3 regions of the Terrihabitans aquatilis genome follow, and region 3 is predicted to be linked to each of the others. Evidence: riboswitches for the same ligand, from Rfam matches in the RefSeq annotation. Region 3 holds a riboswitch; each other region holds the start of a gene.
The links. Region 3 has a riboswitch for thiamine pyrophosphate ahead of thiD (bifunctional hydroxymethylpyrimidine kinase/phosphomethylpyrimidine kinase). Riboswitches for the same ligand answer to the same signal wherever they lie in the genome.

Region 1 (4,435 bases), 460 kb from region 3:
GTCTGGCCGAGCGGGTGGGTGTGCCAGAAGGTGCGGGCGCCGGGCTCGAAACGGACGTTGGCGGCGCGCACGCGGGCCGGCTGCGGCGCTTCGACCAAATTTTCGACGCGGACCTTGCCGGTGAAGTAATCGGCCGGGCCGGGATTGGCCGGGCGGGTGCCGTTGCGGGTGATGTCCATGACGATCTCCGATGTGTCGTCGCCATCATGTAGGCGAGGCCGGCGTGTGAACCAGCCTCGCCGAACGTTCAGCCCAGAGCAGTGTTGCTTTCCTTCACCGCGTCTTCCGCCACATAGACCTGGCCGCCGAGGGAGAGGAATTTCTCGCTCATGGCGTCCATGCCTTCCTGTTTTTCGTTCAACGTAGCGGCGTAGTCCCTCACATCCTGCGTGATCTTCATCGAGCAGAATTTCGGGCCGCACATGGAGCAGAAATGCGCGACCTTGTGCGCTTCCTTCGGCAAGGTCTCGTCGTGGAATTCGCGCGCGGTGTCCGGGTCGAGGCCGATGTTGAACTGGTCTTCCCAGCGGAAATCGAACCGGGCCTTCGACAAGGCGTCGTCGCGGAGCTGCGCGGCGGGGTGGCCCTTGGCGAGATCGGCGGCGTGGGCGGCGATCTTGTAGGTGATGACGCCTGTCTTCACGTCGGCCTTGTTGGGCAGGCCGAGATGCTCCTTCGGCGTGACGTAGCAGAGCATGGCGCAGCCGAACCAGCCGATCATGGCCGCGCCGATGCCAGACGTGATGTGATCGTAGCCCGGTGCGATGTCGGTGGTGAGCGGACCGAGCGTGTAGAACGGGGCTTCGCCGCATTCCTTCAGCTGCTTGTCCATGTTGATCTTGATCTTGTGCATCGGCACGTGGCCGGGGCCCTCGATCATGACCTGGCAGCCCTTCTGCCACGCGATCTGCGTGAGCTCGCCGAGCGTCTCCAGCTCCGCGAACTGGGCGCGGTCGTTGGCGTCGTAAATGGAGCCGGGGCGCAGGCCATCGCCCAGCGAGAACGAGACGTCGTATTTGCGCATGAGATCGCAGATCTCGTCGAAGCGCTCATACAGGAAGCTCTCGTGGTGATGGGCGAGGCACCATTTGGCCATGATGGAGCCGCCGCGCGAGACGATGCCCGTCATGCGGCTGGCCGTCAGCGGCACGTAGGGCAGGCGCACGCCGGCGTGGATGGTGAAGTAATCGACGCCCTGTTCGCACTGCTCGATGAGGGTGTCCTTGTAGACCTCCCAATCGAGCTTGACCGGATCGCCGCCGACCTTTTCCAGCGCCTGGTAGATCGGCACCGTGCCGATCGGCACCGGCGAATTGCGGATGATCCAGTCGCGCGTGTTGTGGATGTTGCGGCCGGTGGAGAGATCCATCACCGTGTCCGCGCCCCAGCGGATGGCCCAGACGAGCTTCTCCACTTCCTCGGCCACCGAGGAGGAGACGGCGGAATTGCCGATGTTCGCGTTGATCTTCACCAGGAAATTGCGGCCGATGATCATCGGCTCCAGTTCCGGATGGTTGATGTTGGAGGGGATGATGGCGCGGCCGCGGGCGATCTCGTCGCGCACGAATTCCGGCGTGATGTGGGCGGGCAACGCGGCGCCGAAGCTCTCGCCGTCCGACAAGGCCGCATCGGCGCGCTCGAGAGCCTGCTGGCGACCGAGGTTCTCGCGCTCGGCGACGTAGATCATCTCCCTCGTGATGATGCCGGCGCGGGCGAATTCGAACTGCGTGACCGGCGCGTCGCCTTCGCCGCGCAGGGGCTGGTGCTGGAGCGGGAAGGCGCGGGCGAGGTGGCTCTCGCCGACATTGCCGTTGTCCTCCGGCTTGATGAGACGCCCGTCATAGGCCGCGATGCCGCCGCGCTGGCGCACCCAGTCCGTGCGGGTGCGGGGCAGGCCCTTTTCAAGATCGATCTGCACGGCAGGGTCGGTGTAGGGGCCGGACGTGTCGTAGACGCGGACCGCCGGCTCGGCCGGATCGGTCAGCGTGATCTCGCGCACCGGCACCCGCAGATCGGGCGCACGCGTGCTCTCCATGTAGACCTTGCGCGAGGCGGGCAGCGGGCCGGTGGTGATTTCGGCGGACGAAAAATCCGCGGGAAGGATGGGCTTGTTCACAGAGGATCTCCTCGCCTGTTGGAGATCCGGAATGAGCGAGGAGGAGCAGCGCAGACGCCACGGAATGGTGGCGTTGACCCGTCCCTTCGCCGGCATGACCCGGATCAGGTTCAAAGGGTCACCGCGCTGCCGGAACGGCCGTCGGTATCTCAGCCCCTTGTCGGGACCCCCCTCGGTTTTTTGCGAGGCGGAGGGTGGGACAGTTTAGAGCGTTCGTCAACTGGCGGTGCCCGACATGGGCATCCGCTCCTTTGCGGGGGACGTTGATACGCACGGTGCCATGGGGCGGTGCGGAAGCTTTCCCAGGGGCTGAGCGCGAAGCGCGATGCGCTGGACGCGCAGAAAAAGGTCGCGTTCTCCACCGATGTGGACGGGGGAACGAGCGGGCGGCGGATGCTGGAACCCGCCGCCCAGGTCGTCACTCGATCTTGGCGCCCGATTGCTTGACGATGGGCGCCCATTTGGCGAGCTCGGTCTTGACGTGCTTGGCCAGTTCTTCCGGGGTCGAGGTCACGACCGTGGCACTGAATTCGGCGAGCCGGGCCTTTGTTCTCTCGTCGCTGATGGCCTTGTTGGCGGCGGCATTGAGCCTGGCCACGACCTCCGGCGGCGTGCCGGCCGGGGCGAACAGGGCGTTCCACGTATAGGTCTCGTAGCCGGGCAGGGCCTCGGCCATGGCCGGCATGTCCGGGAAGACCGGTGCGCGATCCTTGGTGGTGACCGCGAGGCCCTTGAGCTTGCCCGTCTTGATGTGCTCGGTGGAGGAGGGGAGATTGTCGAAGATGATCGGGATCTGCCCCGCCAGCACGTCGATCAGCGCCGGGCCCGAGCCCTTGTAGGGCACGTGGACGACATCCACCCCGGCCATTGCCTTGAAGAGCTCGCCCGACAGATGCAGCGGCGTGCCGTTGCCCGAGGAGGCGTAGCTGTATTTGCCGGGGTCCTTCTTCAGAAGCTCGATCAATTCCTGAACGGTGTTGGCCGGCACCGAGGGGCTGACCGCCATCACGTTCGGCACTGTGACGAGCAGCGAGACGGGCGCGAAATCCTTCTCCGGATCGTACGGGATCTTGGTGTAGATCAAGGGGTTGAGGGCATGGGTGGCGACCGTGCCCATGAGGATGGTGTATCCGTCCGGATCGGACTTGGCGACGGCCGCCGAGCCGAGATTGCCGCCCGCGCCGCCGCGATTGTCGACGACGACGCTCTGGCCGAGTTCCTCGCCCATGCGCTGGGCGACGAGACGGCCGACGAGGTCGGTCGAGCCGCCGGCGGCAAAGGGGATGATGAGGGTGATGGGACGGGTGGGAAATTCCTGCGCCGCCGCCGGTGCGACGTACGCGGCCAGGGCGGTGAGACAGGCAAGAGCGGGCGCGAGCAGGCGCATGGGCAGTTTCCTCCGGAATGGCGACGTTGTGTTTGTTATGTCGCTCTGGTTGCATTGTGCCGAAGCCGGAGGGCTAAGCAAGTCAAAGAGTTAGGCAGCTTGCCCCCGGAGCGGCCAAATAATATAACGTTCGAGATGTGGTCGGAGGCAGAGGCTGGCCGATGGCCGACGGGGCTTTCATCGCTCCGGATCGCGCCAATATAAGCAGCGCTGGCGATGCCCCGCCGCGCCGTCCAGATTTACATCCGGCGAGCCCTCGATCGGCCCCGCCATCCGGAGTTTTCGATGTCCGACAAGATCCCCGTCACCGTCCTCACCGGCTATCTGGGCGCGGGCAAGACCACGCTGCTGAATCGCATCCTGACCGAGCAGCACGGCAAGCGCTACGCCGTCATCGTCAACGAATTCGGCGAGATCGGCATCGACAACGAACTCGTTGTGGGCGCGGACGAAGAAGTGTTCGAGATGAACAATGGCTGCATCTGCTGCACGGTGCGGGGCGATCTGATCCGCATCATCGAAGGGCTGATGAAGCGGCGCGGCAAGTTCGACGCGATCATCGTGGAAACCACGGGGCTGGCCGATCCGGCACCCGTGGCGCAGACCTTCTTCATCGACCAGGAGGTGCAGGAACAGGCGCGCCTCGACGCGGTGGTGACGGTGGCCGACGCGAAATGGCTGCTGGACCGGTTGAAGGACGCGCCCGAGGCCAAGAACCAGATCGCCTTTGCCGACGTGATCCTGCTGAACAAGACCGACCTCGTGGACGAAGCGGGGCTTCAGGAGGTGGAAGCCCGCATCCGGGGGCTGAACCCCTATGCGCGCGTGATCCGCACCGTGAAATCCAACGTGCCCCTGAACGAGGTGCTGGACCGAGGCGCGTTCGACCTGCAGCGCGTGCTGGAGATCGAGCCGGCCTTCCTCGAGGACGA
Region 2 (4,435 bases), 280 kb from region 3:
CACGCCATCGGCGCCTACCTCACCGGCAAGGTCCGCATCTCGGCTGACGGAAAACGGTGATCGATGAGCACGCGATATCTCGCGGAAGTGAAATGCTAATTCGCGACGCTCGTCCGCGTCCATATCCTTGTCGCGCAGGAGGAACCACCCCCCTGCCCCGGCGACCTTGCTCACGACCTCCTCGAATGCCGATCGAACCTGACTGCGATCCGATATCACGAGGAGGCGCGGCAGAATCACGAACCGACGAGGCCGAGCTGAGGGCTGGATGGTTCTGCGCGGTTTCGGCGAGGAATACGTCCTGCGAGGTAGGCCAGCCGGCCGGCATCGACCGCGCGGCCCATGGCTGCGGCCATTCTCACGGGATCCGCGGCTTTGGACACGGCGGTGTTAAGAAGCACGGCCGCCGCACCGAGCTCCATCGCGATGACCGCGTCGGATGCCGTGCCAATTCCCGCGTCAACGACGACCGGAACCGGCGACCGCCGACAGATCAGCTCGATATTCGCCGGATTGGCCACTCCCATGCCTGATCCGATCAAGGACCCCATGGGCATCACCGCCGAAGCGCCAGCATCCGCCAGACGCTGACATATCACGGGGTCATCGTTGCAATAAGGAAGCACGACGAAGCCCTGCGAGACGAGCTCTTCGGTTGCTTTCATCAATTCCTGGACATCCGGATACAGCGTCTCGCGATCGCCGATGATCTCAAGCTTGATCCAGTTGGTGCCCAAGGCTTCACGCGCAAGCTCGGCCGTCAGGATCGCGTCGCGGGCGGTCTCGCAGCCGGCGGTATTGGGCAAAAATTTGTAGTTCGACAGCAGCTTCACCGTGTCGAAGTTTTGGCCGGCCAGGGACACTCGGCGGATCGACATGGTCACCATTTCGCATCGGCTGGCTTCCACGCTGTCGAGCAGGATTTTCTGGTTCGGGTATCCAGCCGTGCCAAGCCAGAGGCGCGAGCGGAAGGTCTCTCCGGCAACCTCGAAGGGATCGTTGAAAAGCTCTGTGTTCATCGTCTCAACCTCCTGGCAGCGCGTGAACGATTTCCACGCTGTCGCCTTTGGAGAAAACCTTGCGTGGCCATTCGGATCTCGGCACCATCCTGCCGTTCACAGCCACTGCTATTCCACGCCGTGTATGACCGTCTTCCAACTCGGCTTTAAGAAGTTCATCGACATTGCGGGCATCGCATTCACGCGGCTGACCGTTGATCATGAGTTCCATCGATCACGCCTCTCCCGTGTTTTGGATGCCATCGCGCATGAACCGCGCAAAAGTGAAGCCTTTTTCGGGACCGGTCATTCGGCCCTCGGTTACGAGATCAGCCAGTGCACGAGCGGTGATGGGCGCAAGCAGAATCCCGTTCCGATGATGGCCCGTTGCTACAACAAGACCATCGACACCGACCTCGCCTAAAATTGGCGCGTCGTCGAGAGATGTTGGCCGAAATCCCGTCCAGATCTCGTCGATTGCGAGTTCCTCGATTGACGGCAGTGCCTGGCGAGCTGCTTCCAAAAGCGCAAACACACCGCCGGCCGTATTGCTGGTGTCGAAACCACGTTCCTCGACCGTCGCACCGACAATAAGACGGCCATCTCCTTTTGGGGCCATATGGATTTGCTCAGTCCAGACAATATGGCTCAGAGCGGGAACGCGCGGATCCATGCGCAAGGAGAGAGACTGGCCTCGCAAGGGTCGGACATGAAGGTGCAGGTCAGGCACCAATTGGGGGGACCAGGCACCCGCAGCGAGAACCACGGTCGACGCCGCATGCTCGCCTTGATCTGTCGCGACGCCCGTAACCTTGCGTCCGTTTCGCTGCAGCGAAATCACCGGAGCATTCTCGAACAGGACACCACCCGCGTTCACGAATGCTTTTTCGAGCGCTGCGGAGACACGGCGAGCGTCCACCTGATGGTCCTGCGCACAGAAGATAGCACCGGAAACATTTGGTCTCAGACCGGGCTCGCGTTCACGAGCCGCGCTGCCAGACAGCCATTCGGTGCTCAAACCAAGGCGTGTCTGCAATTGATGACGAAACCGCAGGCGTTCGACCTCATCGCGTGACAACGCCACGACCATCGTGCCTTCGGACTTGTAGTCCACCGAAATCTCGGTCTCGGCTTCAAGCTCTGCTGCGAACTGGGGCCACAATTGCTGACTGGCCAGCGTCAGCGGCAGGAGGTCGTCCTCGCCGGGCTCCACTTCCGCGGTTGCGGCCAGCATGCCCGTCGCGGCACGCGTCGCGCCTGATCCGACACGCTCCTTTTCGAAAACGGCTACTGAGAGACCACGCTTCAAAAGATCGCGGCCGATGGCCAAGCCGATGATACCGCCGCCAACGATCGCGACGTCGAACCGACTCGCGGCTCTTGCTTCGTTCATATCGATTACAATGTTCATATTCGCGCTCCCTTCGCTGGCATGACCCAGATCAGGTTCGTCGGGTTTAATCTCAGCCGCGTTGGCGGCACCCCAGGCGTGAGCACGAAATAATCCCGCAGCCGCAGGCTTGCAAGTTCCGACGATATCCGGAGAGGCCTATCCGAGTGGCTGCCCGGTGCGAGCCGATTGCCACAATCGAATTTGCTTTCGCCATTGCGAAACCTCGCTGATGCCTTTCAGGGGGTCATAACCTGCCCGCTCCATCTGTCTGGCGTAGAGCTCGATCAACGAGCCCGGCAGATAGGCCGGAAGCACAGGTTTTGCGACGTCACTCAAAGCCTCCTTGGCTGACTGGAGATGATTGTGAGCGAGGGCGCACATTTCCGAGAAGGCAGCCCGAATAGAATCGTCGGTCTTACGAGCAAAAATCAGATTTCGGTCGACACCGTGGCGAGCCATCACATCGGCGGGCAAGAAAAGCTGCTGTCGCGACGCATGGAGCGGAAGGCTTCGCAACAATCCGACGATGGAATAGGCGACCCCCGCGTGCCCGGCGGCGTCTGCCGCGCCGGAATCCTGACCATCCGCCAATATGATGGAGGCCAGCTGGAAGAGTGCCGATGATGTATCTCCGGCGTAACCCTCCAAGTCGACGATTGTGGGCATCGGATCGTTATAAACGTCGAAAACGCGCGCTTCGATGAGGCGGACGAGGGCTTCTCTAGGAAGCCGATAGGTGCCGATGGCAGCAAGAAGTGAGTTCGCCACAGGATGCGAGGCAGCTTCGACCTCGCGCGCTCCCTCTATGACCTCGCGCCACCAAGTCAGGCGAATTTCGCCAGGAACGGGTTCGCTGATCACATCGCGAACCCGCGAGACCTCAGCATTGAAGGCATAGAGCGCGAAAAGCGCCGGCCTTTTCGCCTCCGGGGCGAACAGAGTTGCAAAAAACCGATCGGGATCCGACTCCCTCACCAGGGACTGGCAGAACGCCGTCTGGTCCATCACTGCGCTTCTTCCACCGCGATCAACGCGGCGGAGACTTTCCTCTGATCGCTCATCAAGACATTATAGGTCCGTGCAGCAGGACCTGTCGGCATGACATCGACGCGAATGCCGATATCACGCAAATGATCTCGGACGTCGCGCGGGAGAGGCACATGGCTCGGTCCCGTGCCGATCAGAAAGATCTCGATGCCGTCAGCCTCGTTTACGACCCTCGCAAAGTCGTCGGGCACGAGGGTGGACGCATCAAGCGGCGGCCACGCCCATATGCCGCTTGGGAGACAAAGAATCGATCCGCGGTGAGACATCTCCGCGAACCGAAAGCCGCCATTGCCATAGGCATCGAGTGGCGCGAGTGATGGGAAATGCCCTCTTTCCAGGTGCGATGTCATCCGTTCACGATTTGGCGGGCACGGGCGCAGCTTTTGCGGCCGGAGCCTCTGTTTGCCGCAGCCCGAGATACATCAGTGAAGGCGACGAGATAAAGATCGCCGAATAGGTGCAGATAACCACACCAACCAGCATCACCTGTGCAAAGCCCTGGATCGCATCTCCGCCAAACATGACAAGCGCCAGAAGCGACAGGAACGTCGTCGTACCTGTCATCACCGTTCTCGACATGGTCGAATTGATAGACAGGTTCAGCAGTTCACTGTCAGGCATCGTCTTGTAACGGCGCAGCAATTCACGCGTTCGATCGAACACGACCACTGTTTCGTTGAGCGAGTATCCGACGATCGTCAGAATTGCAGCGATCGAAGTCATATTGAACTCGATCTCGGTGACGACAAAAAATCCGACGGTCAGCACAATATCGTGCAACGTTCCGATGATCGCACCGAGAGCAAGGTTTCGCTCGAAGCGAAACCACAGGTAAACCAGGACTGCGACCACGGACAGGACGACACCCACTGTTCCGGCCTGAACGAGTTCGCCTGAAACACGGGGACCCACCGCCTCTACGCGGCGAAACTCGTAGGCGTCCTGGAAGGCATTGCGTGCTTCCTGGACGACGTTGCTCTGAGCATCCTCACCTCCG
Region 3 (4,435 bases):
TCAACGCCTCAAAACCCGCGAACCCGTTGTTCGAATCTTTCTTAGACGAGTTCGGGGAAGGCGCGAAGACTGAAGGTTTTACGGAGATATACCGCGAAGGCGGCTGACCGAGACGGACACGGTCCGCCTCGGCTCTCGCATCAATCGACCTTGCTGACATCAACGCCGATGGTCACGGCGCCGATATTGGTGTCACCCTCTGTGATGGGGAGGGATACTTGCGATATCTTGACCCCGTCCTCCTCGACGATGGGAAGCACCTCCACACCGTCGGCACCGCCGGCAAAGGTCTTCTGCCATTTGCCTTCATCGCCCTGGTAGAAGTCGGAAGTGCCCCCGGTCTGGCCGACATTCCAGCCCCAGCCGTCCATGACGAAGATTTCCGTCACCGCGCCCTTGGGGGCTTTTTCGAGCTGGGCCTGCAGGAATTTCGAGGTGGCGCTGCCGCGGATTTCCGAGATGGTCTTTTCGCCGGCTGCCATGTGCTCAGCCGCGCTTTTCTTGTCGAGGCCAGCCAGATCCTCGGTCAGTTTGGTGGCCGCTGCTGCCGTCTTTTCGTCCGTCTTGCCCTTCGTTCGGGCCAGCTGCCATTCCTTGTCCTGAATCTGGACGTCGTCATAGCCCAGCCCCTTCGATTTGGCGGTGGAAGCCTTGATGGCCTCGTGCAGCTTCGGATCATTGCCCCAGCTTTTCAGGAAGGTGCGGGCATATTGCTCCACCTTCTTGGCATGGGACATGTCCGGCTCGGCTTCCTGCGCCAGCGCGAGGCTGGGAGCGAGGACGAGCGCAAGCGTCGCCAGAGAGGCGAATGCGTACGTTTTCATGGTGTTTCCCCTACGTGAAGAGCTCTTGATGGCTCTTGCGAGAGGAAGGCTAGCACAGTGCTTCCGGCCTGCAAGCGGGAGTTGGTATATTGTGCATTTGCACGCCGTCAGGCGGCGTAGTCGAGTTCCTGAAGGGTGTGGCGCGGCTTCATGCCCAGCATCTTGCGGGCGGCGCGACGGGCCTCGTCGGGCGTGTCGAACAGCTTGCCGTCGAGTTCGAACGTCTCGGGCAAAGCGGCATGAAAACGGTAAGTCCCGCACACGGGATCGCGGGCGACGAGACCGAGAGCCCGGTCATCGATCTCGATCATATAGACGTCCGACATGAGCGGCCTTGAACCTCCGATACGCGAAACTTGGACGGGAACAGCGCTGGCAAACGCCAATGCCGTCAAAATGTTCCTCGGAATCGCATCATGCGATCTGCTGGGGTGTGTTTGCCGATTTTGCATGTCGTTCGAATGACCGAACGGGTTAGAAGGGGCGCCTGCCCAATGTGCGACTCGCACGCGCTCCCTGTTCGTGGACCATGCTCAAGGGAATTACCTACAAGATCGCGGCCGCCTTCTGCTTCACGCTGATGGCCGCCCTGGTCCGCTGGGTCGGCCATGCCGTGCCACCCGGCGAAATCGTCTTCGCCCGCAGCGCGTTCGCGCTGGTGCCCATCCTGCTCTGGCTCGCCTGGGTGGGCGAGATTCCGCGCGCCTTCCGCACGCCGCGCCCGTTCGGCCATTTCGTACGCGCCAGCATCGGGGTGACGTCAATGTTCTGCATGTTCAACGGCCTGGCGCGTCTTCCGCTGCCGGATTCGACCATGCTGTCCTATGCGGTGCCGATCTTCACCACCATCCTCGCCGCCATCGTGCTGCATGAGCCGTTGCGTGCGGTGCGCGTGCTCTCGGTTCTCGTGGGTCTGGCCGGCGTCGCCGTCATGCTGTGGCCGCACATAGGAGGCGGCAAGCTTGCGGAGATCGTGTCCGGGACGGGCGGCGAGGCCTCGATCGGCGCCATGTTCGCGCTGGTGGGTGCCTTCCTCACCTCGTGCGCGATGATCCAGGTGCGTCGCCTCGTCCAGACAGAGAGCACGGGGACGGTGGTGTTCTATTTCACCATCTTCTCGACGTTCTTCGCGCTGATGACGATCCCGTTCGGCTGGGTCGTTCCCGAGCCGCGCCACGCGATCGCGCTCGTTACTGCGGGCCTGATCGGCGGGGTGGGGCAGATCCTCCTCACCCAGTGCTACCGTTTCGCGGAAGCGTCCGTCATCGCGCCGTTCGAATACACCACGCTCATCTGGGCGCTCGTCATCGGTTGGTTCGCGTTCGGCGACCGGCCTGACATCTTCGCGGGCGTCGGCGGCGTCATCGTCATCGCCTCCGGCATCATCGTCATCCTTTACGAGCGACATCTCGGCATCCAGCGCGCCCGCGCCCGTCAGGCCGATCCGCCGCCGGTGTGAGGCGCTTGCGCGGCCCCTCGGCGACGTCTATGTGACATCGATCTGCTTGGGGTGCGCACGCCGGTGCGCTGAGAGGCAAGGGGCCTTGCGGCCAGCCAACCCACGAACCTGATCCGGGTCATGCCGGCGGAGGAAAGCGGGATGGTCGACACATCTCCTGACATATCGATTGCGCTCACCATTGCCGGAACCGATCCCACGGGCGGGGCGGGCGTTCAGGCCGATCTGAAGACGTTCGCAGCCTTCGGCGTCTATGGTGCGTCGGTCATCACGGCGCTCGTCGCCCAGAACACCCAGGGCGTGCGCGCCATCCATGATGTGCCGCGCACCTTCATCGCCGAGCAGATCGCCTCCGTCTTCGACGACCTCGAGGTGAAGGCCGTAAAGATCGGCATGCTCTCGCAGCCCTCCGTCATCGAGACGGTGGCGGCATCGCTCGACGGTTACGATGCGACCGCAAACCTCGTCGTCGATCCTGTGATGGTGGCTGCCAGCGGCGATCGTCTGTTGGTGCCTGAAGCGGTGGAGGCCTTGCGCTCGGTTCTGCTGCCGAAGGCGCTCGTCATCACGCCCAACATGCCCGAAGCGGCGGCCCTTCTCGATGAACCCGCGGCCGAGGACGAGGCCGGCATGGTCCGCCAGGCCGAGAAATTGATGCGGCTCGGCTGCCGCGCGGTGTTGCTCAAGGGCGGCCACGGCCATGGCCCCGACAGCGTCGACATCCTGCTCGACGCAACCGGCCTCGAACGCTACGCCGCGCCGCGCTTCGCCACCAAAAACACACATGGCACGGGTTGCACACTCTCGTCCGCCATTGCGGCCGGCCTCGCCAATGGTCAGACCCTCCGCGAGGCGGTTCAGGGCGCGAAGGCCTTCATCTCGGGTGCCATCGCGGCCTCCGATACGCTGAAGGTCGGCAAGGGCCACGGGCCTGTGCATCATTTCCACAACATGTGGACGCCCCGCTAAGCCAAATCGGGGCCATGGCGTTCGCTGTCATTGGGGTGTGACACGGTAGTGGTTCTGCTGTGTCCATGACATCGACTCGCCCTCAGCCGCGCCGGTTTCGAACGCTCTTCATCTCCGACGTTCACCTCGGAACGAAGGGTTGTCAGGCCGAGCTTCTCCTCGATTTCATGCGCTACCACGACGCCGACACGATCTACCTCGTGGGCGACATCGTGGACGGCTGGCGGCTGAAACAGAGCTGGTATTGGCCACAGGCCCACAACGACGTGGTGCAGAAGCTGCTGCGCAAGGGGCGTCACGGCGCCCGGCTCGTCTACATTCCGGGCAATCACGACGAGTTCCTGCGCAATTATTACGGCTCGCATTTCGGCGGCATCGAAGTCGCCGAGACAGCCATCCACGAGGCGGCGGACGGCAAGAAATATCTCGTCATCCACGGCGACATGTTCGACATGGTGGTGCGCCACGCCCGCTGGCTCGCGCTTCTGGGCGATTGGGCCTATGTCACCGCGCTCGGCATCAACACCTACATCAACATCGTCCGCCGCCGCCTCGGGCTCACCTATTGGTCGCTCTCGGCCTGGGCCAAGCTCAAGGTCAAGAACGCGGTGAATTACATCTCCGAATTCGAGGATGCGCTATCGGGAGAGGCCGCGCGGGTCGGCGCGCAAGGCGTCATCTGCGGCCATATCCACCACGCGGCCATGCGCGATATCGGCGGCATCACCTACCTCAACACCGGCGATTGGGTGGAAAGCTGCACCGCGCTCGCTGAGAGCGACGACGGCTCGTTCGAGATCATCAAGTGGAATCGTTCCTTGCGCCTCATCCAGGACGATGCGATGAGGGAGGCACCCGTCCCGGTCAGCCTGGACGCGGCCTGAGGGAACAACAGCCACACCGAGCGATGCGAATCCTGATCGTCACAGACGCCTGGCATCCACAGGTGAACGGCGTTGTGCGCACACTGGACCGTGTCGCGTCGGAGGTCCGGCGTATGGGCCACGAGGTCCAGGTTCTTACGCCCAACGAGTTCCGCACCGTTCCGCTGCCGAGCTATCCCGAGATCCGGTTGGCCATCACGCCGCCCGGCGCGGTGGCCCGTCATGTCTCCCTGTTCGCGCCAGATCATCTCCACATCGCGACCGAGGGCCCGCTGGGCCAGGCGGCACGCCGCGCCTGC

Region 1: another riboswitch for thiamine pyrophosphate. It lies ahead of thiC (phosphomethylpyrimidine synthase ThiC); the one in region 3 lies ahead of thiD (bifunctional hydroxymethylpyrimidine kinase/phosphomethylpyrimidine kinase).
Region 2: another riboswitch for thiamine pyrophosphate. It lies ahead of thiO (glycine oxidase ThiO); the one in region 3 lies ahead of thiD (bifunctional hydroxymethylpyrimidine kinase/phosphomethylpyrimidine kinase).

The regions. Positions count from the first base shown of each region.
Region 1 covers NZ_JBOCUO010000001.1:1,149,088-1,153,522, reverse strand. Annotated here, with positions in the region: gene ACQ6S1_RS05925 ((R)-mandelonitrile lyase) at 1-179, opposite strand, end outside; gene thiC (phosphomethylpyrimidine synthase ThiC) at 248-2,104, opposite strand; TPP riboswitch at 2,181-2,299, opposite strand; gene ACQ6S1_RS05915 (Bug family tripartite tricarboxylate transporter substrate binding protein) at 2,535-3,503, opposite strand; gene ACQ6S1_RS05910 (CobW family GTP-binding protein) at 3,789-4,435, shown strand, end outside.
Region 2 covers NZ_JBOCUO010000001.1:407,806-412,240, reverse strand. Annotated here, with positions in the region: gene ACQ6S1_RS02115 (thiamine phosphate synthase) at 1-219, opposite strand, end outside; gene ACQ6S1_RS02110 (thiazole synthase) at 237-1,019, opposite strand; gene thiS (sulfur carrier protein ThiS) at 1,024-1,230, opposite strand; gene thiO (glycine oxidase ThiO) at 1,234-2,391, opposite strand; TPP riboswitch at 2,400-2,494, opposite strand; gene ACQ6S1_RS02095 (phytoene/squalene synthase family protein) at 2,548-3,396, opposite strand; gene ACQ6S1_RS02090 (Mth938-like domain-containing protein) at 3,396-3,788, opposite strand; gene secF (protein translocase subunit SecF) at 3,793-4,435, opposite strand, start outside.
Region 3 covers NZ_JBOCUO010000001.1:688,451-692,885, reverse strand. Annotated here, with positions in the region: gene ACQ6S1_RS03485 (LysR family transcriptional regulator) at 1-4, opposite strand, end outside; gene ACQ6S1_RS03480 (hypothetical protein) at 141-824, opposite strand; gene ACQ6S1_RS03475 (hypothetical protein) at 932-1,150, opposite strand; gene ACQ6S1_RS03470 (DMT family transporter) at 1,354-2,283, shown strand; TPP riboswitch at 2,321-2,435, shown strand; gene thiD (bifunctional hydroxymethylpyrimidine kinase/phosphomethylpyrimidine kinase) at 2,425-3,252, shown strand; gene ACQ6S1_RS03460 (UDP-2,3-diacylglucosamine diphosphatase) at 3,318-4,136, shown strand; gene ACQ6S1_RS03455 (glycosyltransferase family 4 protein) at 4,160-4,435, shown strand, end outside.